3 regions of the Paenibacillus sp. IHB B 3415 genome follow, and region 3 is predicted to be linked to each of the others. Evidence: riboswitches for the same ligand, from Rfam matches in the RefSeq annotation. Region 3 holds a riboswitch; each other region holds the start of a gene.
What was found. Region 3 has a riboswitch for cyclic di-AMP ahead of QW71_RS25440 (3D domain-containing protein). Riboswitches for the same ligand answer to the same signal wherever they lie in the genome.
Positions count from the first base shown of each region.

Region 1: it holds a riboswitch for cyclic di-AMP, as region 3 does, so the genes downstream of both, QW71_RS22120 (C40 family peptidase) here and QW71_RS25440 (3D domain-containing protein) in region 3, are expected to answer to the same signal.
Region 2: it holds a riboswitch for cyclic di-AMP, as region 3 does, so the genes downstream of both, QW71_RS13915 (APC family permease) here and QW71_RS25440 (3D domain-containing protein) in region 3, are expected to answer to the same signal.

Region 1 is NZ_JUEI01000053.1:15,108-22,552, forward strand. It holds gene QW71_RS22100 (hypothetical protein) at 1-31, shown strand, start outside; gene QW71_RS22105 (4a-hydroxytetrahydrobiopterin dehydratase) at 244-519, shown strand; gene QW71_RS22110 (cytochrome c) at 627-983, opposite strand; gene QW71_RS22115 (GNAT family N-acetyltransferase) at 1,110-1,595, opposite strand; gene QW71_RS22120 (C40 family peptidase) at 1,843-2,334, opposite strand; cyclic di-AMP (ydaO/yuaA leader) riboswitch at 2,340-2,483, opposite strand; gene QW71_RS22125 (C40 family peptidase) at 2,871-3,299, opposite strand; cyclic di-AMP (ydaO/yuaA leader) riboswitch at 3,357-3,495, opposite strand; gene QW71_RS22130 (hypothetical protein) at 3,712-4,509, opposite strand; gene QW71_RS22135 (M1 family aminopeptidase) at 4,554-6,569, opposite strand; gene QW71_RS22140 (YwhD family protein) at 6,674-7,180, shown strand; gene QW71_RS22145 (AbrB/MazE/SpoVT family DNA-binding domain-containing protein) at 7,274-7,445, opposite strand, start outside.
Region 2 is NZ_JUEI01000026.1:38,111-45,555, forward strand. It holds gene QW71_RS13905 (iron ABC transporter permease) at 1-375, opposite strand, end outside; gene QW71_RS13910 (iron-hydroxamate ABC transporter substrate-binding protein) at 596-1,609, opposite strand; gene QW71_RS13915 (APC family permease) at 1,808-3,625, opposite strand; cyclic di-AMP (ydaO/yuaA leader) riboswitch at 3,754-3,913, opposite strand; gene QW71_RS13920 (disulfide oxidoreductase) at 4,139-4,573, opposite strand; gene QW71_RS13925 (DsbA family protein) at 4,570-5,325, opposite strand; gene QW71_RS13930 (ATP-binding protein) at 5,419-7,338, opposite strand.
Region 3 is NZ_JUEI01000063.1:9,639-17,083, reverse strand. It holds gene yabG (sporulation peptidase YabG) at 1-612, opposite strand, end outside; gene rsmA (16S rRNA (adenine(1518)-N(6)/adenine(1519)-N(6))-dimethyltransferase RsmA) at 686-1,570, opposite strand; gene rnmV (ribonuclease M5) at 1,567-2,118, opposite strand; gene QW71_RS25440 (3D domain-containing protein) at 2,279-3,439, opposite strand; cyclic di-AMP (ydaO/yuaA leader) riboswitch at 3,727-3,956, opposite strand; gene QW71_RS25435 (TatD family hydrolase) at 4,155-4,925, opposite strand; gene QW71_RS25430 (HD domain-containing protein) at 4,979-6,262, opposite strand; gene QW71_RS25425 (AbrB/MazE/SpoVT family DNA-binding domain-containing protein) at 6,567-6,821, shown strand.

The DNA of each region.
Region 1 (7,445 bases), on a different contig from region 3:
CGAGGATTTGGCGTCGGTCGTTCTGGTGTAGCCCGGAGGCAGCTGCGGAGCGGAGTTTGTCCCCAGGCATCAGCCCATGTTAAAATTGGGATGAGAAGTACTATTTGCCGGGATTTAAGAATACATTAAATCGAAAAAAATCTTTGGCCCGGCACATCCCTTGGACTTTAAGAAGCTGAGGGATGTTTTATTTGAAAGACAGGACTGCTGTGATATAGCTAATTAAGCAAGGGAGGAAACAAATTGCCATTTACAGAGGAAGAACTGCGGGAGCAGATCGGCAAGCTGGAAGGCTGGAAACTGGAACAGGATATTATGGTGCGCAAATATATGTTCAATGAATATATGAAGGGGATTGCTTTTGTGGATGAGGTTGCTGCGATCTCGGAAGCGTTCGACCATCACCCGCACATCACCATTGATTACAAGACCGTTATCCTGCGTCTGCCTGTAGATGTGGAGAAGCTGGATATACGCCAGGCCAATGAAATTAACGAGGCTTTTGAGAAAAACCGTTAGAGGACAAGATCCTTATGGAAATGACAGTACCGCCTGATCCATAAAAATGCCCGTGCAGGGATACCAAGGTATCCTTTGCAGCGGGCATTTTACCTTTGGGCATGTTATTATTTCTTCTCGGCCAGCCATAACGCGACATTCGCAATTTCCTCAGGGGCTAGTTTGTCTTTGAAGGAAGGCATCTGCCCGCGGCCTTTGGTCACAATGCTGTAAATCTGCGCCGCGTCATGCTGTGCGCCCTCCTGCTGCAGGTTCGGCCCTACACCGCCCTGAAGCTGATCCCCGTGGCAGGTGATGCAGTTGGCTTTCACCAGGGCCTCCGCGCTGGTTGCGTCCAGCACAACCTCAGGCATTGTAGGTTTGTTCTCTTCAGCCACCTCGGCTTTGCCGGGCAGGGTAAACATTAAGACCACGGCAAAGGCACAGGCGGCAAAAAACAAACCGCTCATGATCCATTTCTGCATCTGCATCCGTCCCTCCATGTAAGCTGCTTCCTTCATTATACTGGATGGTGAAGCGTTATCATAGTATTTGTGTCAAAAAAATGAACGAAACTCCTGGAAAATTTGCAAACATACAGAAGTGGAATGCTATTTCTCATAGACCATACAATAAAATGGTTTATCGCCAGTTGGAGTTCTGCGTTCATAAGTATCCGTTATGGTAAATCCGCATTTCTGGTAAGCACGGATGGCCCGCTGATTCCACGTCAGTACCTCCAAATCGATCTCCCGTTCCGGATAACGCTGCAGAGCCGCCTGAACGATGGCCTTCATGAAGAGATGTCCCATGCCATGACCGCACAGATCGGGCCGCATGCCGATTCCGAGCCGGACTACACCCTCCATAGGGAACAGCTGGGCGAAGCCGCACAGGATTCCCTGTCCGTTCACGACGGAAACGTATTGCTCGCTGCGCAGCTGCGGATCACCGAATTCAACACCGAGCGCCTGCATCTGCTCCCAGGGCATCCAGCCGTAAATATTATACGGGGGCCTATAGTTCCACTCACAGATCTCAGCAGCATGCTGCGACTCCATAGGAACAACATAAAAAGTTACCGGGGAACTTATCATAAGCGGAGGCCTCCTTTCAAGGGAACATTACTTCATTCTATAAATATTATATACAAAACGAGCCGGATTCGACGCAAAAACCTTGCAGAAAGACCGGAACTTGACAAACGCCAATAAATATTTTATGAAAGAGCGAAATTGATGTTTTACAAATATAGAGCGGGGTAAGTAATTTTATAGACAAAAAAATAAGCCCTCCTCCAAGATTTCGGCAAAAATCCTGGAAAAGCGCTTATATTAGGACAAATTATTGCACATCGTCATTGTCTTCGGAATCCGCAGCCACAGTCTTGTAAGCATCTGTACTCATAATCCGTTTGGCGCCAACGTAGCGGTTGACGTAGTAGCTGTCACTCAGGGAACTGATGGTTACACCACGCGAGGAAGAAGCATGTGCGAACTCACCGTCACCAACATAAATACCGACATGGGAAATGCCTTTGCCGCTTGTATTGAAGAATACAAGATCGCCCGGTCTCATCTCATCGCGGGATACAGCAGTACCCATCTCATATTGGGAGCCGGATTGGTGAGGCAGGTTAATGCCGATCTTATCAAAAACATACATTGTAAATCCGGAGCAATCAAAACCGTTCGTGGATACACCGCCGGATACGTATTTGGTCCCGATGGCTTTGTCGATAACTTTATCCATTTTGGAATCCGCGAAAGCGCTTCCTGCTCCAATGGTGAAGATGATGGAAAAGCTTAGTACTGCGGCTGCTAGCTTCTTCTTCAAAAGTAAATACCCCTTCCAAATGCCTACGAGGTTAGCTTAAGGGTTCGGTTGAAGGTCCCCTATGACCCCTCTTAGAATAGGAGGTCAATTCACCCAAAGTTGGTTCCCCCGTTTCCCTAAATCTTTAGGGAACTCGGCACGACTGTTGATTAGGATTAGCTGTTATTCAATACATGACAAAACCTTTGTTAAAAGCGATTCAATAATTACAAAAATGTTACTAAAAGCTCACTGCGATAATTGTAGCAAAGACTAAGGCGCTTGGCAATCACTTATAACATATTAATGCATTTTTTTTGCGTTTTTTAGAGTTATAGCTGCATAGAAAGACTCATATTTACGCAGCGGGTGAGCTATTGATGAATTTTTCTTTGGATTTGGGATAAAAAGGTGTTTCAGGGCCTGCAGATGAGTGTAAAAGGTAGAATAAGGAAAAGGAAAAACCCGGAAATGATTACGGCAATAATCAAAACCGGGCTCGTATAAGTTACATTTAGATGTTAGAGGTACAAATATTCGAGGAAATGTTCAAGGGTTCAATCGTAAGCGACAGCTTGATAGGCTGTTGTGCTCATCACTCTTTTAGCGCCAACGTAGCGGTTGGCCCAGTATGCCTGACTCAGCGAACTGATGGTTACACCACGCGAAGTGGAGGATTGTGCGAATTTTCCATTGCCGACATAAATACCGACATGGGAAACTCCGTTGCCCAGGGTATTGAAGAATACCAAATCACCGGAACGCAAATTACTCTTGGATACGGCTGTTCCAACGCTGAACTGTGCCTTAGAGGTGCGCGGCAAGGTAAGGCCGATACTCTTGAATACGTATTTGGTGAATCCGGAACAATCAAAGCCGCTGGTGCTGGTGCCCCCGGTTTTATATGACGTTCCAATGGTTTTTGAGATCACAGTATCCATTTTGGAATCTGCGAAAGCGCTGCCCGCTCCAAGTGTAAATACCATCACAAGACCCAGCGCTGCTGCGGTGCATTTCTTCTTAAAGTTCTGACTTCTCAAAAGATGTACTCCTTCCAAGGCCTGCGAGGTTAGCTTAAGGATTCGGTAGAAGGTTCCCCTATGACCCCTCTAAAGCGAGATCAATTCACCCAAAATATGGTTCCCCCACTCCCCGGTGCTGGGAATTCGGCGTTTTGTGCACCAGAATAGTGACATATCGACATAAGGTTAAAGGCTCGGTTACATAGCTGCTTAATTCCATTTGAAAGATTACAAATTTGTTACTAGTAGTACAGGCATCATTGTACCAAAGGATTTAAAGTTTTGCAAATGCACTTATCGCAGCTGTAAACAAAAAAGAGTCATGCACCTCACCAGAGGGGCGATGACTCTTTTAGTATGCCGTTTTGGCGGCCAATTATTGTGGAAATGATTTACTGGACCAGAGATGATACTGCGCGGCTATGCCCCACATTTTGAATAGAGTGGATGGCAGGGGGGCTGCCTGGCGCAGGAGCAGGGCCGGGAGGCCGGGGCAGAAGAGCGCCGCAGCGCCGCAGAGGATCAGCGTCACCAGACTTCCTGCGCCCATAATGACGGATATCCCGATGGAGTGCAGAAGGACCTTCAGACAGATCAGCAGCGAAGTGAACATGCCCGTGCCGGCGGTATAACCGAACTGCATATACAGCAGCAGCTTGCGGATAAGGAAGAGATAGATGAGCCAGCCCAGCACATAAGGCACGAGCGTCAGCAGCTGCGGATAATCGAGAATGCCGTTCAGAAGCAGACGGTACATCTTCGGCAGCAGCCAATAGAGCGGCAGTAGGGCCAGCGCCCATTCAACGAGACTGAACAGCAGGACAGGCAGCCCGTAACGCTTCATCCCGGGAAAAAAGAACAGTCCGCGCTCCCCGGCGCGCTCCTGGTGAAGCTCGTGCAGCAGGCCCGCCCGGATAAAGGGGGAGAGGAGCAGCCGCAACACAGTCAGTGCCAGGAGCAGCCATAGCCATTGCCGGACGTCCGGGTCCGTGTGCAGCGCAGCCTGCCCCTCAATGTAATAGAGCAGCCTGCCTATGCTACTGCCGCCGGCATCCGCATCCGGATACCGCAGCAGTACCGGAACGACGGCGCTTTTAATGAATTTATACATGAAGTAGCCCCAGAACAGCCGGTAGATAAATAGCAGAATCAGAATATAAAATTGCTCTTTCATGCTGTGCCAACCGCGGGTTATCCAAATTTTCACAATCCTTCACCTCACCAGACAAGAGTTCCGAGCAGGGTTTCAAGCAGTGTCGTCGCACTGAGCGTCCAGCGGGAAAGAGTATTGTGCTCAAGCTCCGCCATTCTGAAATTATTGAGATGCTTGCTCTCCAGCAGTATGGAATGCCCCGGATCAATCTCGGCGGAGACCAGAGGTGCTTTATACGATAATTCAAACGATGTTGTCTTCCCTTCGCCGTTCCAGTATTGCTGTACCGAGTACCCGTCCGAGAAAATGAATTTTACAGGGACATCCCCATAATGGCTGCCCTTGTTGCTTACCTCAACTACCGCATCATATTGAATGCCCGCTCCGTTGCCGCCGCCCCGTTTGGCCGTGAGCCTGATGTCGTCTACTGCAAAATCAGGGGCACCGCCGCTGTAGACATACTGGTCAAAATAAGTCTGCCAGGATTGCTTGGTCACATTCTCCACAATCTTCTGGAAGTCAGCGGTCGAGGGATGCTTGAAGCGGTATTTACGGGCATAGGCAGCGAGAATGGCATCCATGTTCTTGGCTCCTGCTAACCGTTCGATGTCACGGAGCACCAGCTTGCCCCGGATATAGACATTGCGCGTGTAGGCGTCATCTCCGGTGTATTTCCAGGTCTCCAGATTGAGCGGCTGCGAAGAGGAGACCAGACTGGACTGCAGCGGGAGGCTTGAGGCAACGCCATATTCCTGCTCCATCAGCCGGTCTTCGGCATATGAGGTGAAGCTCTCGTCCAGCCACGCCTCCTCGAATTCATTGCTGGCAACCATACCATAGAAATACTGGTGACCGATCTCATGGATCACGGTCCGCTCAAGCGAAGTGCCGGGTGATGCCTCGGCAGCACCGAAGGCAGTGATCAGCGTCGGATATTCCATCCCCCCGGCCCCATTGCCAGACTCAGGCGGGACAACAATGGATAAGGTGGAGTAAGGATAAGGGCCGTACCATTTGCTGAAGGCGGTCAGGGCAGCCTCTGCGGCCTGGAAATAGCGCTCCTGAAGATCCTTATGCAGCGGGTCCAGATAGAGCTTGATCTTTACTCCGGGCACCTGCGGCGCGGAGAAGGCCTTCTCCGCAACCACAAAATCCGGCGATGCCGCCCAGGCAAAGTCATGAACATCATCTGCGTAGAACTGATAGATTTTGCGGTCCTGCACCAGCCGCGCGTTCTTCACCGGAAATCCGGTGGCGGCAACCTTGTAATCGGACGGGACGGAGATGGTTACATTGTAAATACCGAAGTCACTGTAGAACTCGGATGTGCCATGGTACTGATGCAGGTTCCAGCCTTCTTCCTGTGCTCCCCTTGTGCCTGCAGGCTCGTAGACGCTGAGCTTGGGAAACCACTGGCCGGCCATGACGAAGTTGCCGGCGGTTCCCATACGGGCGAATATTTTCGGCAGCTTGACCTCAAACTGGAGTTTGAGTGTTACGCTCTCACCACCGTTTACCGGCTGGGGCAGGTGGACCTTAAGCAGGGTCTTGTCATTCACATTGCCGTCGTCAGGCTGCACATACTGGGTGCGCTGCATTAGCGAAATACCCTCGGAGGTCCGCAGATCCGTCAGCGTCAGGCTGCCGTATCCGCCCGCAGGCATGGAGTCGCCCCGGAGCGTTCCTCCGGATTCCTTCATAAAGGTTGTATTGCCGGAAGCGAATGCATTGGGGTAAAGGTGAAAATAGAGCTCTTGGACCGGTTTTTTGCCCGGATGGGTCCAGGTCATCGTTTCGGAAGCTGTTAAGGTTCCCGTATCGGCCAGCAGTTGAACATCCATGTGATATTCCACCACACGCTGGCTTAAAACCTCCGACACTGGAGGCGGAGTGATCTCCGGAAGAGTGGACTGCACAATTTGCTGCTGCGGCAGGACGGCGGGGGCCTTGGCCTCTTTTGGGGCAGAGGCAGTCCATACGGCAGGGCTGTGCCCTGAAAGAAACCATATTCCGCCTCCAAGCAAGGTGAGAACAGCCAGAGCTGCGAAGATGAGGGTATACCTTAATGAATGTGGCTTCATACTGTGATTCCTCCCGTGACAAGCATCTACGGGATGTATATGTTTGCAATCGGCGCATTATTAGCTAAAATTAAATAATTAGTGAATGGAAAGGGTGTGCACTTGTGGATAACGTACAACCAGAGGGCAAAAAGCAGATTGCCTTGAATATTGTGAATGCCAAGAGTAAGCATAAAGGCTTCGGCGCAGGCTCCATTGATCTGGGTAATGTATCGCCTGTTATTATTGATCAAGGTATCGCCGTTATCGATATCGGTGCCATGCATGCCAAGAGCAAAGTGGAGAAGGGGATTAAATTCTCCGTGAACCGTGAGGATGTTCCGGAAGGAAGACAGGTCTGGGTGGTCTGGGTCGCTGTGGACCGTACACCGGAGGGCCAGTTCTACGGCGGAATTACCGCCTGTGAGATGTGGATCGATTCCGAAGCCCGCCGGGGCTGGAAGATTCTTGCCGATCATGTCAATAAGCTGGATGCTGCCCTGAAACGGAAGATTATTGTGGAGGGACTTGGGTCTACGGAGCGGGAAGCGCTGAAATCACTGCTGATCGCCCATAATGAAGAGTGGTGGGCCGCTTCGCCTGACGAGCTGAAAGCGGCATTGTCGGAGTAGTAAGCTGAACGGACATGCATATCAAAAAATAAGGCTTGGCTCTCTGTTTGCAGAGGGCCAAGCCTTATGTATAAGATGATGGGATATGCACTGCTACGGAGTCACTCTGCCGGCAGTATTTAGCTTGCGCTTCAACTGGCTTACTCTGGCCTGGCTGATTCCGAGCACCTCGGCAAGCTCCTTCTGGTTGGCATAGGGGTGGTCCTCCATCGCTTTCTCCAGCCGCTGGCTCATTTCCTCCGTCTTCGTTCTCCGTCCACTGCGG
Region 2 (7,445 bases), on a different contig from region 3:
TGCCAGGCCGACACCGGCTCCGGCGTTGAGTCCCAGCAGCCCCGAATCCGCCAGCGGATTCCGGGTCATCCCCTGCATGATCGCGCCGGCAACAGCAAAACATGCACCCACCAGCGCTCCGGCCAAAGCGCGGGGGATTCGCAGTTCCCGGATGACCTGATGCTGCGCCAGCTCCGGATTGAAGCGGAAGACAGCTTCCCATACCGTAGCCAGCCGGATATCTGCCGCTCCTACCGATACAGACAACATCAGCCCGAAGACGATGGCGGCTATTCCGAGCAGCAGTATCGTAGCTGCAGCCACCGGCCGCGACTTGATGGGTTTATCCCCTGCAGCCGTAGAAGGATTGAAGTTAGAACGTGTGGATGAAACCATAAGCCGTCTCCTTAACAGGATTATTACTTGCTTCTAATTGATTATCATTCTCATTATCGCAAATATATGAATATTGTACAAGCAGATAACGCGTAATCTATGTTGGACGCCCTCATCTATCGCTCCATTTTAAAAAAGGTGCAGATCATCGTATCCGGGGATACAAGGACCTGCACACTCTCTACCGGCAAAGGCTGATTACCGGCATTTTGAACGCTGCTTATTTTACAAGACTGCTCAGAGCATCATCAATTGTTTTGGAGTTAGCTATAGGACCGCTGTACAGCCAGCTGGTTGATCTGCCAAACTCATGAACATTCCCCGCCTTAACAGCCGGAATCCCCTTCCAGATCGCGCCATCCGTAACTTCAGCAGCATCCGCTCCATCACTGTTCACAAGGATGATATGATCTGCAGTCAGCTCAGACAATTTCTCAAGTGAAATGGGATTCCACGTTGCTCTGGACTCAGCAGGAATTTCGGTAACCAGATTCGGAAGCTTCAGGCCAAGATCACCATACAGGACTGCCCCGCTGCTGCGGGTTTCATCTACTATATAGAAGTTTTTGGATACCAGCCAGAGAATGGCAACGGACTCATCGCCGATCGCAGCGGAGATTTTTGTTTTGGCATCCGCCGCTTTTTGATCATAGGCATCAATGGCTGCTTCAGCTTCAGGCGTTTTGTTCAGCAGCTCACCGATCTTGAGCAGCGATTTGCGCCAGTCTTTGCTGATCTCATCGCCGAGTACATACGTAGGTGCGATTTTGTTCAACTGGTCATACAGACCGTTCTGGACAGTGCCTTCCGATTGTACAATGGTGAAGTCCGGTGCGAAACTAGTTACGGCTTCGAGTGGAAGGTCATAGCTTATGGTTGGAATATCTTTAAGCTCAGCTGCGAGGTAATCCTGAGTGCCGTTTGTCACGGACCATTGGGCAACCGGAGTCACACCGAGTGCGACCAGGTAATCTTCCAGATAAGAAGCAAGCACACGCTGCGGGTTCGCTGGGATAGTAACTTTATGTCCCATGGCATCCGTTACTGTTTGCTCTACCGCTGGAGCTGTTGTTTCTGCCGGTGCAGTTGTAGCTTCTGCAGGTGCCGTAGTTGCGGCAGCTCCGTTATTGGCTGCATTGTTATTTCCGCACGCGGATAGTAACAACGTTGTGGTCATAAGTCCGGCCATAGCCAGCTTCATGCTCGTTGATCTTTGCAGGTTGAACGAAAACATTAAATACCCCTCCTGTATATACATTCATTATTGGTCAAAGGTGATTGTGGCCTTCGCCTCACATAAACTGATGATATTGATTCTCATTCTCTCTGTCAACTAAATTATCTGAATCCATGTAAACTCACACTACGCATAACAAAAAACGGCTATTCCCGCAAGCTGCGGAAACAACCGTTTTACATATAAAGGGTATGTCTATTTGTGCAAATGATACGGCACAGTTGCTATAACGATATCCTTCTGATTCATCAGATAAGAGCGGATGAACAAGCTGGTCTGATTATGCAGAATCGCCTGCCACCAATGCTTCGTAACAAATTGCGGAATGAGTACAGTAATATGATCTGTTGAAGCGGTTTTCCACTCCACCGTATCGATGAATTTCACCAGCGGGCGGATGATGCTACGGTAACGCGAGCGGAGTACAATCAGGCGCACCCCAGGGTTCCACTCTTCCCACTTCTGTTCCATTTTGTGAATCTCTTCTTCATCGAATCCAACATATACAGCCACCACATTCTCAGTCAATGACTTCGCATAGCTGATCGAATGCAGTACCGCGCGGGTGACACCGGCAACAGGTACAACCACCGTGCTTCCTTTAATGCAAGGTTTATCCGTAGCCGGACAAATGCGCAGCTGATCGGCAATATTCATATAATGACGGTGAATCCGGTGGAACACGATGATTACAAGCGGCAGGAAGATGAAGGCCATCCATACACTCGAGAATTTAGTAATAATGAAGATGAGCGTAATGGTTAAGGTTGTGAGCATGCCTACTGTATTCACAGCGAATTTGCTCTGCCAGCCCTTAGGCTTGGTTCTGTACCACTGGACCATCATGCCAAGCTGTGAAAGGGTAAACGGAATGAATACCCCAACGGCGTATAATGGAATCAACCCTTCGGTATTTCCGTGAAAAGCGGCTACCAGCACAGCCGACATTATGCCGAGGAAAATAATGCCGTTGGAGAATCCCAGCCGGTCTCCGCGCACCATGAAGGCATGGGGTAAATATTTGTCTTTGGCGAACATGAACGCCAGCAGCGGGAAGGCCGAATACGCTGTATTCGCCGCCAGGAACAAGATTACTGCGGTGATTCCTTGGATGAAGAAGTACAAACCGCCGCGGCCAAAGGTAGACTCGGTAATCTGTGACACAACCGTTGCTTTCTCGTCCGGCATGATACCGTACCAATATGCCAAAAGCGTAATCCCCGTGAACATAGCCCCGAGAATCAGACCCATCAGCATCAGCGTTTTAGCCGCATTTTTCTCAGCCGGTGCTTTGAAGTTAGGGATCGCATTGGAGACCGCTTCTACCCCGGTCAGTGCCGAACAGCCGGAGCTGAAGGCCTTGAGCAGAAGGAACATACTGACGTTCGATACCGCCGAGCCGATCTCAGGAACCTGGGCATGAGCACCGCCGGTTGCATACTTGAAGACTCCCGCGATAATCAGCACAAAGATGGAGACGACGAACAGATATACCGGAATGGCTATGAATGAAGCTGATTCAGTAACACCCCGCAGATTTACAATCGTTAAGAGCAGAATGACAGTAACCGCTATAAGTACACTATGATTATGAAGACCCGGGAACGCTGATGTGATCGCGTCCGTTCCCGCCGAGGCGCTTACCGCTACCGTTAGAATATAATCGACCAGCAAAGAGCCGCCGGCAAGCAGGCCGGTATGAACCCCGAGATTGGTTTTGGCGACGATATAGGCGCCCCCGCCCTGCGGATAAGCAAAAATGGTCTGCCGATAAGACAGGATTAAGATGGCCAGCAGGCCCAATACGGCTAATGCAATTGGCAATGAGTACCAGATAGCTGTGAAACCTGCGGCCACAAGTACGATTAAGATTTGTTCTGTTCCGTAGGCTACAGACGAGAGCGCATCAGAAGACAGGACAGCCAGTGCTTTCACCTTGGATAACTTTTCATGATCGAGTTCGTTCGACTTCATCGGACGCCCGATCAATAGTCGTTTTACCTTGCTTACCATTGTAGTAACAGTTCCTCTCTTTGTTAAGTTGAAACGGCAGTACCGCGCGCTGTTTTCATAAGTGGATTTCATAAATGCAGGCACAAAAATAAGCATACGGAAATGATCCGCATGCCTTGAGTGCATGGTCATTATCCCACTATTGCTTACGAGGTTAGCTGGCGGATTCGGGCTGTGGTAGCCCTACGGTTTTCGAGTCTGCTGACCCGCTTCCGATTCACCCCGTTGGCACTCGGCCAAGTTTGGTTCCCCCGTTTTTCCTTCCGGAAAATTCAGCGCATATTCAACTTCTCACAAGGACTAATATTAATCTACAATGCCTCTTCCGTAAAGCGTTGAAACAAATGAAAAAAGAATGAAAAACAACCAAAACAACCAAATCCACGATCCGGTATGTCTTGATCTTTCATTCTCTTTCATTATCCCTTTATCGCGTGATTTTACAGCATTTCTGCTTAATAATTTACACTCAATTTAAGGGAATATATACTCTTCACTCTGCCTGACGGCTTCTTACTCACCTGCATCCTCTTTACGCCCTGTCCATAGCAGAATTGTTATTAATGCGAACGCAATGAGTGCCAGCAGCGGGATGGTAATGAATCCGAAATAATTCAGATAATCCGTGTTGCACGGCACACCGATTGTACATGGAAGCACCTTGCTGAGTGCCGGAATTTTCTGCTCCGCATAATGATAGATCGAAATGCTTCCGCCTATCAAACTTAAGGGAAGGACATAAGGGATAATGCGCTTATCCCCCCGGTAAGTGGCGATTCCGAGCAAAATCAGCTGCGGGTACATAAATATCCGCTGAAACCAGCATAGCTTGCAGGGCTCATATTTCAGCACTTCACTGAGATACAGACTGCCTGCTACAGCAACAACCGAGACGAACCAGGCCAAGTAGAGACAATTCCGGCGGCAGAATGCAGAGAATTTATTCATTGTGCAGCCACAGCTTCCGCAGCTACCTGGATTTGAGCATCGATTTCCTCCATATTAAAAGGTTCATTCACCTTGACTCCATTGACAAACAGTGATGGCGTGTTGGTTATGCCGGTGTCTGTGCCAAGCTGGATATCTCTCTCCAGTTCGCTTTCGTAGGTCTTGTCTTCAATATCCTTACGCAGCAGGTCGAAGTCAATGGGCAGTTCTAATTGCTGTGCCAGACTTACCAGGAAGTCCGGTGTTGCCCACTCCACCTTTTCTTCACCCTGGTTAGCATAGATAGCATCGAAGAATTTCCAGAAAGCCTCCTGATTCTGATGGTATACGGAGAGTGCCGCAAGTGAGGCTGTTCTCGAATCCGTACCAATAAAGGCCAGGTTGACGAAGTAAAAGGCTGCTTTATCCTGATTGACATACTCCTGAACGATTTGCGGTTTAATGACCCCGGTGAACTGGGCGCAAGCCGGACATTTGTAATCGCCGAATTCAACGATTTTGACTGGAGCATCTTCTTTGCCCAGCCGTGCCATTTCACTGTAATTGAAGTCAACGGGAGCCGCAGCAGATCCTGTGGTTGAGCCGTCCTTCGAGGCCAGCATGAATAATCCTACAAAAATAATAACGACTAAAGCCACTGTACTCACGATCAGAATTCTCGTTTTCTGCTTCTGCTGCTCCTGCTCTGCCCGGCGTTTCTCCTGCTTGCTCATCTGGGGAAGCGCGACATTGTTCTTTTTCGGTTTGCTCAAAGAGAGTTCCTTTCTGTCCATAGGACTGTCGTGATAAAAGATAAGTTACTTTAAAATTATATAATTAAAGTTCTCTCCTTGGCAAACCCTACATTATACAGCTTTGGTTGCCGCAGGCACTCCGCTGTCTTCATTTTCTTGGTTGTAAATCAGCTCCGGCGATGAATCCTGTGACTGTAGTACAATTCTGAAAAAGAACTGGGTCCCGCCGCCCGGCGCCGGTTCCGCCCATATTTCTCCCTGCATAAGCTCCACCAGCTTCTTGCAAATGGCCAATCCCAGACCGGTACCGGGGTATTTACGCGTGTGGGAAGCATCCACCTGGGAAAAGGATTGGAACAGTAGCTGCAGCTTATCCGGCGGAATGCCAATGCCTGTATCATGCACTTTGAATTGCAGCGTCTGAGACGCTCCCTTCAGACCGCAGGATTCAACAGTAACTGTAACCGCTCCCGAAGGAGTGAATTTCACAGCATTGCCGATTAAATTAACCAGGATCTGACGGATCCGCGCAATGTCTCCCACGAACTTGCCGGGAAGCCCCTCTTCTACCGACAGCACAAATGACAATTGCTTGTCTCTGGTGATCACTTCGAACAGATCCATACACTCCTGCAGCAGCACAGTCAGTTGAAACGGCTCCTGGTTCAACACGAGACCATCTGCTTCCAGGCGGGAGATATCGAGAACATCACTCATTACATGGAGCAATGCCTGGCTGCTGGTACTCTGCAGCTTCAGCAGCTCCAGATGCTCGGGCTTGCTGATCTCTTCGGCCAGCAGCTGATTGATGCCGATAATTCCGTTCAGCGGTGTACGGATTTCATGGCTCATCGTCGCCAGAAACTCGCTTTTCATCCTGGCAGCACTCTCTGCCGCATCCCGGGCCTGAATCAGTTCATGCTGGTATTGCATCAGGGCAGTGACATCCTCGGCAACGATATAGACCAGCTGTTCCTTATTATGAAGCAATGGAAACACCGTTACGCTGCAGATCATCTGCTGGCCGTCTTTGGTGATAACCTTCAGCTCCAGCTTGGAGGACTTTCCTTGGGAGGCATTGCGCACAGCTTCCTTGACCGCGGCTTCATCCCTGGCACTGTACAGGATGTTCTTGAATTCCCCCAGTTCTTCTCTTCCATATCCGGTGGTATGCCGCAGGGCAGGATTGGCACTGATGATCTTCTTAAGGGCCGGATCAATACACAGCACCATATCCGGGCTATGCTCGAACAAGGCCATATAACGCTGCTCATTAAACGCTGCAAAGCGGAGCACATGCTGCCGGTCCCTATAGAGCAGGCCAAGCACAATCGTCACAATGAACAAGAAGGAACCGCCCAGAATGATGCCCAGCAGTGAATCATCCAAGAGCGGAGCGCGACCTGTATACAAGAATGAGTCAACTACTGTGAAGGATGCACCGGCCATTGCAGAATAATGTATTCCTGTGAACGCTCCGGTCAGGGTTAACACGAGCAGCAGTTTTTTGACACTAAGCATATTGTAGGCATTCTCCAGCCATTTCGGGTCGTAGGATGCAGTAATTACAGGGACAACCAGGGCGAACAGGATAGACAGGATAATGGAAAAGAACCCTTGTTCATACGTTGCCGAGAGCTTCATCGCCAGAATGCCGCTGAAATGCATGATCAGGATTCCGCTGCTGAACAGCATGCCGCCAAGTCCCAGATAGACACGGCCGCGGGTATGGGGGTTGCCAAGCATTACGAACAGCATATAAGAAGCGGCCACAGGAATGATCAGCGAGAACACAAGCAGCAGCAGATCATACGATACCGGAACTCCTATATCCATCGCCCGCATTCCGATAAAATGCATACTCCACATCCCAGTGCCCAGCACTACAGAGATAAGCAGAATATAGAGATTCCCCTTGCGGCCACGGAGCAGCCGTTCCGCCAGGTCCAGGGCTGTGAAGCACGATAGAAATGCTATAGCAATAGATAAGAGGACAAGCAGATCATTGTAATGATTCGGATGATGCTCCATAGGCCTCTCTCCTTTCATGAACTTCAAGATATTGCATTTCACCTAGTTACACTATCTTACCCTGGGCGAAACCAGTCGAATCGTAGATTGTGCCTAATGGGAAAGAC
Region 3 (7,445 bases):
CGTCAGGGCATCGAAATTCCGCTCATAATCCCGGGCCACCTGGATGGCCGCAACAAAATTCTGTGAATTTTTGTAGCTGCTCAAGCTGTAGAGATCATAAGCCTGCTGTTGCTTAAGTACTCCGTCATGACCGGTAATCACCACAATATCCGGTCGCACACGGGGCAGCAGCCGGTATAAGGTCTCCGCCATTTTGGACTCATGAATATGATGCCCTTCGGCGGGTATGCGCAACTGCTCATACAGACTCAGGCTTTTCTTCAGGTAAAGCGCGTCGCCATCCAAATGCAGCACCTTACCCGGCACTTCAAAGTAAGCAGCTTCCTTGGGAGATTGGGTCCAGGTTCCGGATACACTCTCTCCGCTGCGCTGGCTCTGCTCCTGGCGGTCTTTGCGCAGCCAGCTCAGGGATTCTATGGCTTTGATCTGCGCCTGCTGCCCCCGCTCCGTAATCCGGGTAGGAGGCACCTGCACCAGATCATCCAGCGGAGAATCCGCCAGCAACCGGAATTCCGTCCCCTTGATGACGGCTCTATTCTGCACTATATTCTCTACCCGGAAAGTCACATCGCCGCCATAAGATTTACGTATGACCAAGTCTCCTAAATTCATTACAACACCACCTCTACCCCATGTTATGGGCAAAGGTCCCGGTTGGTTCATCACCCGGAGTGTTTTCTGCTGATTATGCGATTCCTGCGGCCAGCAGGACAGCGCTTAGCCGCGCATATTCCTCCAGGCTAAGTGTCTCTCCGCGGCGGGACGGCTCTATCCCTGCTTCAGCCAGCAGTACCTCCAGACGCTCACGCCCCTCTTCAGCGAAGTAGCGGGCCTTCAGGTTATTGGCGATCGTCTTGCGCCGCTGGGTGAAGGATGCCTGAACAACATCGAAGAAATGCTTCTCGTCGGCAACTTCAACCGGAGGGCGCTCTCTGACCTTCAGACGGATAACGGCTGACTCTACATTCGGCTGCGGAATGAACACCGTCCGGGGTACCATGCAGACCAGTTCAGGCTCGCTGTAATACTGGACGGCAATACTAAGGCTTCCGTACTCTTTGCCCCCAGGAGAAGCAGCCATACGTTCGGCAACTTCCTTCTGGATCATAACGACAATGTTATCAAGCGGCAGCTTCTCTTCCAGCAGCTTCATGAGAATAGGGGTCGTCACATAATACGGGAGGTTGGCCACTACACTGATCCGGTCCACACCGGCGAAATCCTCGGCAAACAGCTCCTGCATATTGACCTTCAGTACATCATCATTGCGGATCTTTACATGGGGATAGGGTGACAGGACATCCCTGAGGATCGGAATCAGTCTGCGGTCAATCTCCACCGCTGTGACTGCTCCTGCTGTCATCGCCAGCCTTTCTGTCAGGGCTCCGATACCCGGGCCAATCTCCAGTGCGCCTGCGGCAGTATCCAGACCTGCAGCATCGACAATTTTGTCCAGAATATTCTGGTCGATCAAGAAGTTCTGGCCCAGGCTTTTTTTGAACGAAAACCCGTACCGCTGTATTATTGCTTTGGTTCTAGTTGGGGATGAGATATTCAGAGTGTCGCTCATGAAGTAATGCCTCCCTGATCAATTTGGGCGAGCGCGCGCGCGAACTCTTCGCGTGTAATACCGAACATCGCCAGACGCTTGTACAGCTGCTTGCCGTTGCAATAACCGATACCGAGCAGATTGCCAAGCTGCATTCTTCGCTCTGCTGCCTGTGCGTGTACCATCATGCCTGCGGCCATAAGATCATCCAGCCCAATTACAGCCGGTGCCCCTTCAAAAGAAGTGTGAACATGCTCCAGCGCATGGCGGATGGCCTCAGGCGAAGCATTCTCCACACCTATATCCCCTTTGCGGGTTGCGTCCTTCTCCGGAATGAATGCATGCTTGCATCCGGGCACCTTGGAGGAGACAATTTTACGAATCCGCTCTCCGGCATGATCGGGATCCGTGAGGATGATAACCCCTCTGCGTTCCATGGCTAATGTAATCTTCGCAATGACCTTGCGGTCCACTGCGGAACCGCCTGTTTCAATCGTATCCGCTTCTACGGCCCGCTTGACGGCCACGGTATCGCTTTTACCTTCGACGACAATTAATTCTTTAATCATAAATAATTTACTCCCTTACTCTAAAACGCAAAAAGAAGAGGATTCGCTCCCCTTCTTTTTGGCTAAAGAATGTATAAGTGATGAGCGGCAGCTCTCTAAATTCCGTAAGTGCTACCCCCACTATATCTTATAAACCGCTAATTTGCAAAAGACTTGCCGCTTAGTTAAGCTCCGGCTTCACAGGTCCAATCACATAGATGGTCCGCGACTTCCGGCCGAAATTACGGGCATGGCTCAGTGAATCGTAGTAAACATCCACCTTGTTGCCTTTAATGGCACCGCCGGTATCCTCTGCTCGGCGAAACCCTAATCCCTCAATGTACACCCACCAGCCAATTGGTATTACATTCGGATCCACTGCAATAGTGCGGCCTTCCGTTACGCGTGTGCCGGAGGCGGTACGTGTTCCAATTCCCGGTTCTTCCGAGGAATAAGCCGTCATGGATACGTTTTTGATCATTTTTTTGTATTCAAAATCTACGCCTGCCTTGCTCGTGACGTTGTTGCTCTTCGCGCTGACTTTGGATGATTTGGAGGTTGTTGTGGCTTTGGATGTAGTTGCAGCAGCTACAACAGGCTTCGGAACCGCTTTGGTACCGACAGCAATAACCTTATCTTTGGTTACCGTCTGAACTTCCTTGCCGACCATATTCATGGAGACTAGCTCCCCATCCTGATATATCTTCTCGATATGCTGGATGATCGCGCCCGGCTTGCCTGCCTGTGCAACTCTTACGTCTCCCTTATACAGAGAGGGGTCTGCGGTTTTGATGACCTTAAAAGGCAAGTTTACTGTCCGCTGTACGGTCTGCTTGGTAATACGGACAATCTTGACTTCCATGTCGGGTGTGACTGCGGTATCAAGCGAAGGGAAAATCTTATCATTGCCCTCCAGGCTGTAACCCAGCTTGGTAATGGCATCTCCGAGCGAATCCTCGGTGGTGTATATGGTCTTGGTTGCACCGTCTGCAGTAAGCATAAGCTTCTGCGCACGGGTGATTACGACACGGTCGCCGTCTTGTATTTCATCACTAAGGCCAATAGATAGCTCATCATACGGCTGCAGCGAAATTTGTTCCTTTGCCAGCACATCACTGAGCAGCGCTTCCCGCGTCTCCAGTGTCTGCACCTGTCCGTCTATAACTAAAATAATTTCTTTATTGCTCTGACCGTGTACGTACAGCAGAATTAACAGTGCGATAACAATCGATATCACACCTGCAAGTGAAAGTACGCGAGGATTCACTTGCTTCAACCGTAATGCGAAAGACCTGCTGGATGATTGCGAATCATGGGATACCTCTGGTTGGAATACGCCCACTCTCTCCATCCTCCTTACATAGCCCCGTCGTCCAAGTTATATCAAGGTGACTGCATCATTTCTGACGAAACTAGGTTTGAGATTGCAACAGGATACGCCCGCATTGCTCCAGCGTTTCCTGCTCATGGATCGCCTGCTCGGCATAGCTACTCCGGATATCTGTTATATAACAGTATGCCGGGAACATCCGCATTATTCAAAACAAAAAAAGCCCAAAAAAGAGTTCACAGAGGACTCTTTCGTGGCTTCTCCGGTGTCGAATACGCGGGAATGTTTATGCACGAGGTTTCCTCTCTTACTTGCGCTTACGGGGTTAGCTGTCGGGTTCGGGCATAAGAGAGACGCCCTATCTCAGGTCACCCGCTCACGGCGGTTGCCCTCAAATTCACCCCAAAGACCACGTGAAGAAATCAAATAAAGTCTGCGGCAATTCTGTGTTGTACTCTATGTACGGGCATGCGGCAGGGCATTTATTGGTTCCCCCGTTCTCCATACGGAGACTCAGCGAGACGATCCATGAAATAGTGACTGTCACAGTAACAACAGCTCACTGCACTGAAAAGATGATATCCTGTTTTGATGCATGTTGTAAAGGACGATTCAACCACGTTTACGTAAAAAAATGATTAAAATATTGTAATATTCAGCCGTTTTTAGACTATAAAAGTTTAATATATCGGCTATACTTCATTTTTCACCGCTTTTTCTCCCGTTTTCAGACAATTCCAAATCGTTCCAGTGCGTTCGCATACGTAATTTCAGCCAATTCCTGTAAATCAATCCCTTTTATTGCCGCCGCTGCCTCCGCTACCAGTCTTACGTGTGCGGTCTCATTTCGCTTGCCGCGGAAGGGGTGCGGAGTCAAATATGGGGAGTCCGTTTCGATCAGCAGCCGGTCCAGCGGAGTCTGGGCGAGCACCTCTTTGGGCACCCTGGCATTCTTAAACGTAATCGGTCCCCCGAAGGACAAATGGAAGCCGAGATCCAGACACATTTTAGCGCTTTCCCAGCTGCCGGAGAACGAATGCATCACCCCTCCAACCTCACCCGCTTTTTCCTCCCGCAGAATCCGGATTACATCCTCGTGGGCATCGCGGTTATGGATACAGATGGGCATCTTCAGTTCACGTGCCAGGCCGATTTGCTTGCGGAATACCTCATGCTGTACATCCTTAGGAGAAGTGTCCCAATAATAGTCAAGTCCGATCTCGCCGATGGCCACTACCTTGGGATGGCTGCAAAGCGAGGCGATCCATTCGAGGTCGCCCTCCTTCATACTGAATGCATCCTGGGGATGCCAGCCCACCGCTGCATAAATATAATCATATTTCTCTGCAAGCTCCATCGTTGTCGGAATCGTCTCCCGGTTGAAGCCGATATTGATCATTTTACTGACTCCGGACTCCAGCGCCCGGGCGATTACCTCCTCGCGGTCCTCGTCGAATTGCGGAGCATCCAAATGGGTATGTGTGTCGAATAACTGCATTATATTTCATCCTTTCCGCCTTGATTTCTATGATGAATTACAAGTATTTTAGGTTATTTTGCAAAAATATCTGCGATGGAGGGCGGCAGCTGTGGAAGGGCTTTCTGCAGCCTGTCCTGCGGGAAATAGAGATGATATCTGCCTCGGTGAATCCCGCTGATTGAGCGTACAATATCCGATACCTCTGAGATCTCCCGCAGCTTATCATGGCGGTCCAGAAGCAGAATCTGTTTGCTGTCAAAAGCATCCCCCGGACGGAATACATCATAAGGAAGATCTGTCGGAAAATCGATTTCCAGATCATAATCAGCACGCAGTCCGGCACCGGCAAAGCTGCGGCGGATTTCGTCAATTGTCTCTGTATCCAGATGCTCCATCTCCACATATTTATACAGTTTACGATGAATAAATCGGCTGCACAAGTCGCTTAAAATTTCATCTTTCTCCAGCGTCCACTGCATGAAGGCTGTCTGCATCAAAGCCTCGTCCAGCAGCAGGTACTGCTCCACCGTTACATCCCCGCGGAACAAATCACTGAGCGGCTCAATCATGAACCGGAAACCATAATCCCCCTGCACCAGCTCCTTGGCTCTGCGGAGAATCTGGCGCAGAATAATTTCCGAGCTGCGTGTTACCGGATGGAAATAGACCTGCCAGTACATCTGATAACGTGACATCAGGTAATCCTCAATCGCATGCATGCCGGATTCTTTAACAACTACCCGGCCGTCATAGGGGCGCAGCATCCGCAGAATCCGGTCAATGTCAATGGTTCCGTAATTCACTCCTGTATAGTAGGCATCACGCAAAAGATAATCCATCCGGTCCGCATCCAGCGGCCCCGACACCAAATTGACAACAATTTCATGCTCATACGTTTTGGAGATCACAGAGGCTACTTTATTAGGGAAATCCTCAGCTACATCACGCAGAATAGCGGTGATTTCCGTATCCTCCAGAATGATCCGGCAGGTCCAGTCCTCATGATCCATTTCAAAAGCTTCTTCTATAGAATGGGAAAACGGGCCATGTCCCAGATCATGCAGCAGCGCCGCACACAGGGTAAGCAGACTCTCCTCAGGCATCCAATCCTTATATCCGCTCCGTTCAAACTGCGATATAATCCGCCGGGTAATTTCATAAACACCAAGCGAATGGGAAAACCGGCTGTGTTCTGCGCCATGGAAAGTCAGATAAGAGGTGCCAAGCTGGCGGATGCGCCGCAGACGCTGGAACTCCTTGGTGTTAATCAGACGCCAGATAATGGTGTCCTGGACGTGAATGTAGTTATGAACCGGATCCTTAAATACCTTCTCTTCTGTCAGCGGTTGCTTCATGAGATCAACTCCTTTGAATAATATCCATAGAAATAGGGTGGAATTACAGTTATAATAATAAATATTGTCGTACTTTGTCGAATTATGACAAATTAGCAATTTACAAATCGACAAATATTTTCGAGGTTCTTTTTGGGATATATGCCTAACCAATGGCGGTATGAATGTTTCCTTCAAAGTTTCCTTAAAATTCGCCTCAAAAAAGGTTGACTGTTTTGGGAATGGTTGGTATGATAAATATCATAAAACAGTGAACAATGTCGAATATTGACGCTTTTGATAATTGAGAGGAGCAACGATTGTAATGATGAAATCAACAGGAATTGTACGTAAGGTAGATGAGCTTGGACGGGTCGTTATTCCAATTGAATTGCGCCGCACACTGGGTATTGGAGAAAAAGATGCGCTCGAAATTTACGTGGACGGTGAGCGGATCATGCTTAAGAAATATGAGCCTGCCTGCATTTTCTGCGGGAATGCTGAGAATGTAACCTATTTCAAAGGTAAAATTGTTTGTCATGAATGTATTTCTGCTATCCCTACCCCTGTGACAAACTAAAACAAATAGGTTATAATAGGAACTAATCAAATTGTTAATTCTAACCTTTTTATATCTCCTTGGCCTCCCGTTAGCGCGGGAGGTATTTTTTTGCACTTTTTTCGGGGACTTTCCCCGGATACCCCTTTATCCTATTTAAACATTAGCCATTAATTTCATAACCATAAAATTATAACCATAAAATTATAACCATTAAATCATGAACATTAAATTCTTCTTCCCCTCCCAAACCCTCCCTATAGGGAGGGCCCCAAGGGCCCCGGCCCTCTGGACACCCGGAAGCTTGGCTAACTGTGCAGATGGCGCCGGAAAGAAGCCAAGTTAGGCGGTGGACCGGCCCTTTTCGGACTCCCTGAAGGTGCGTCCTCAGGGCCTTGCCATGCGCAGTGTTCCGCCACACGCTTCGCTCTTGCGGCGGCCGTGCGGTTACGCTCTTGAGTGACGTTAGAGTGTGGAACCGCTCTCCCTGCGGGAATCGCTTTAAGGCGGAGCCGATTAGCAACTTTGGTGCGTACTGGTTATTTGCCTTCATGTTACCTTCGTGCTACAGCACGCTCTCCCTGCGGGAATCGCTATGTCAGCGCGGCCAAATGACTTTCGTTCGGGCGATAGCATAGGTGTAAT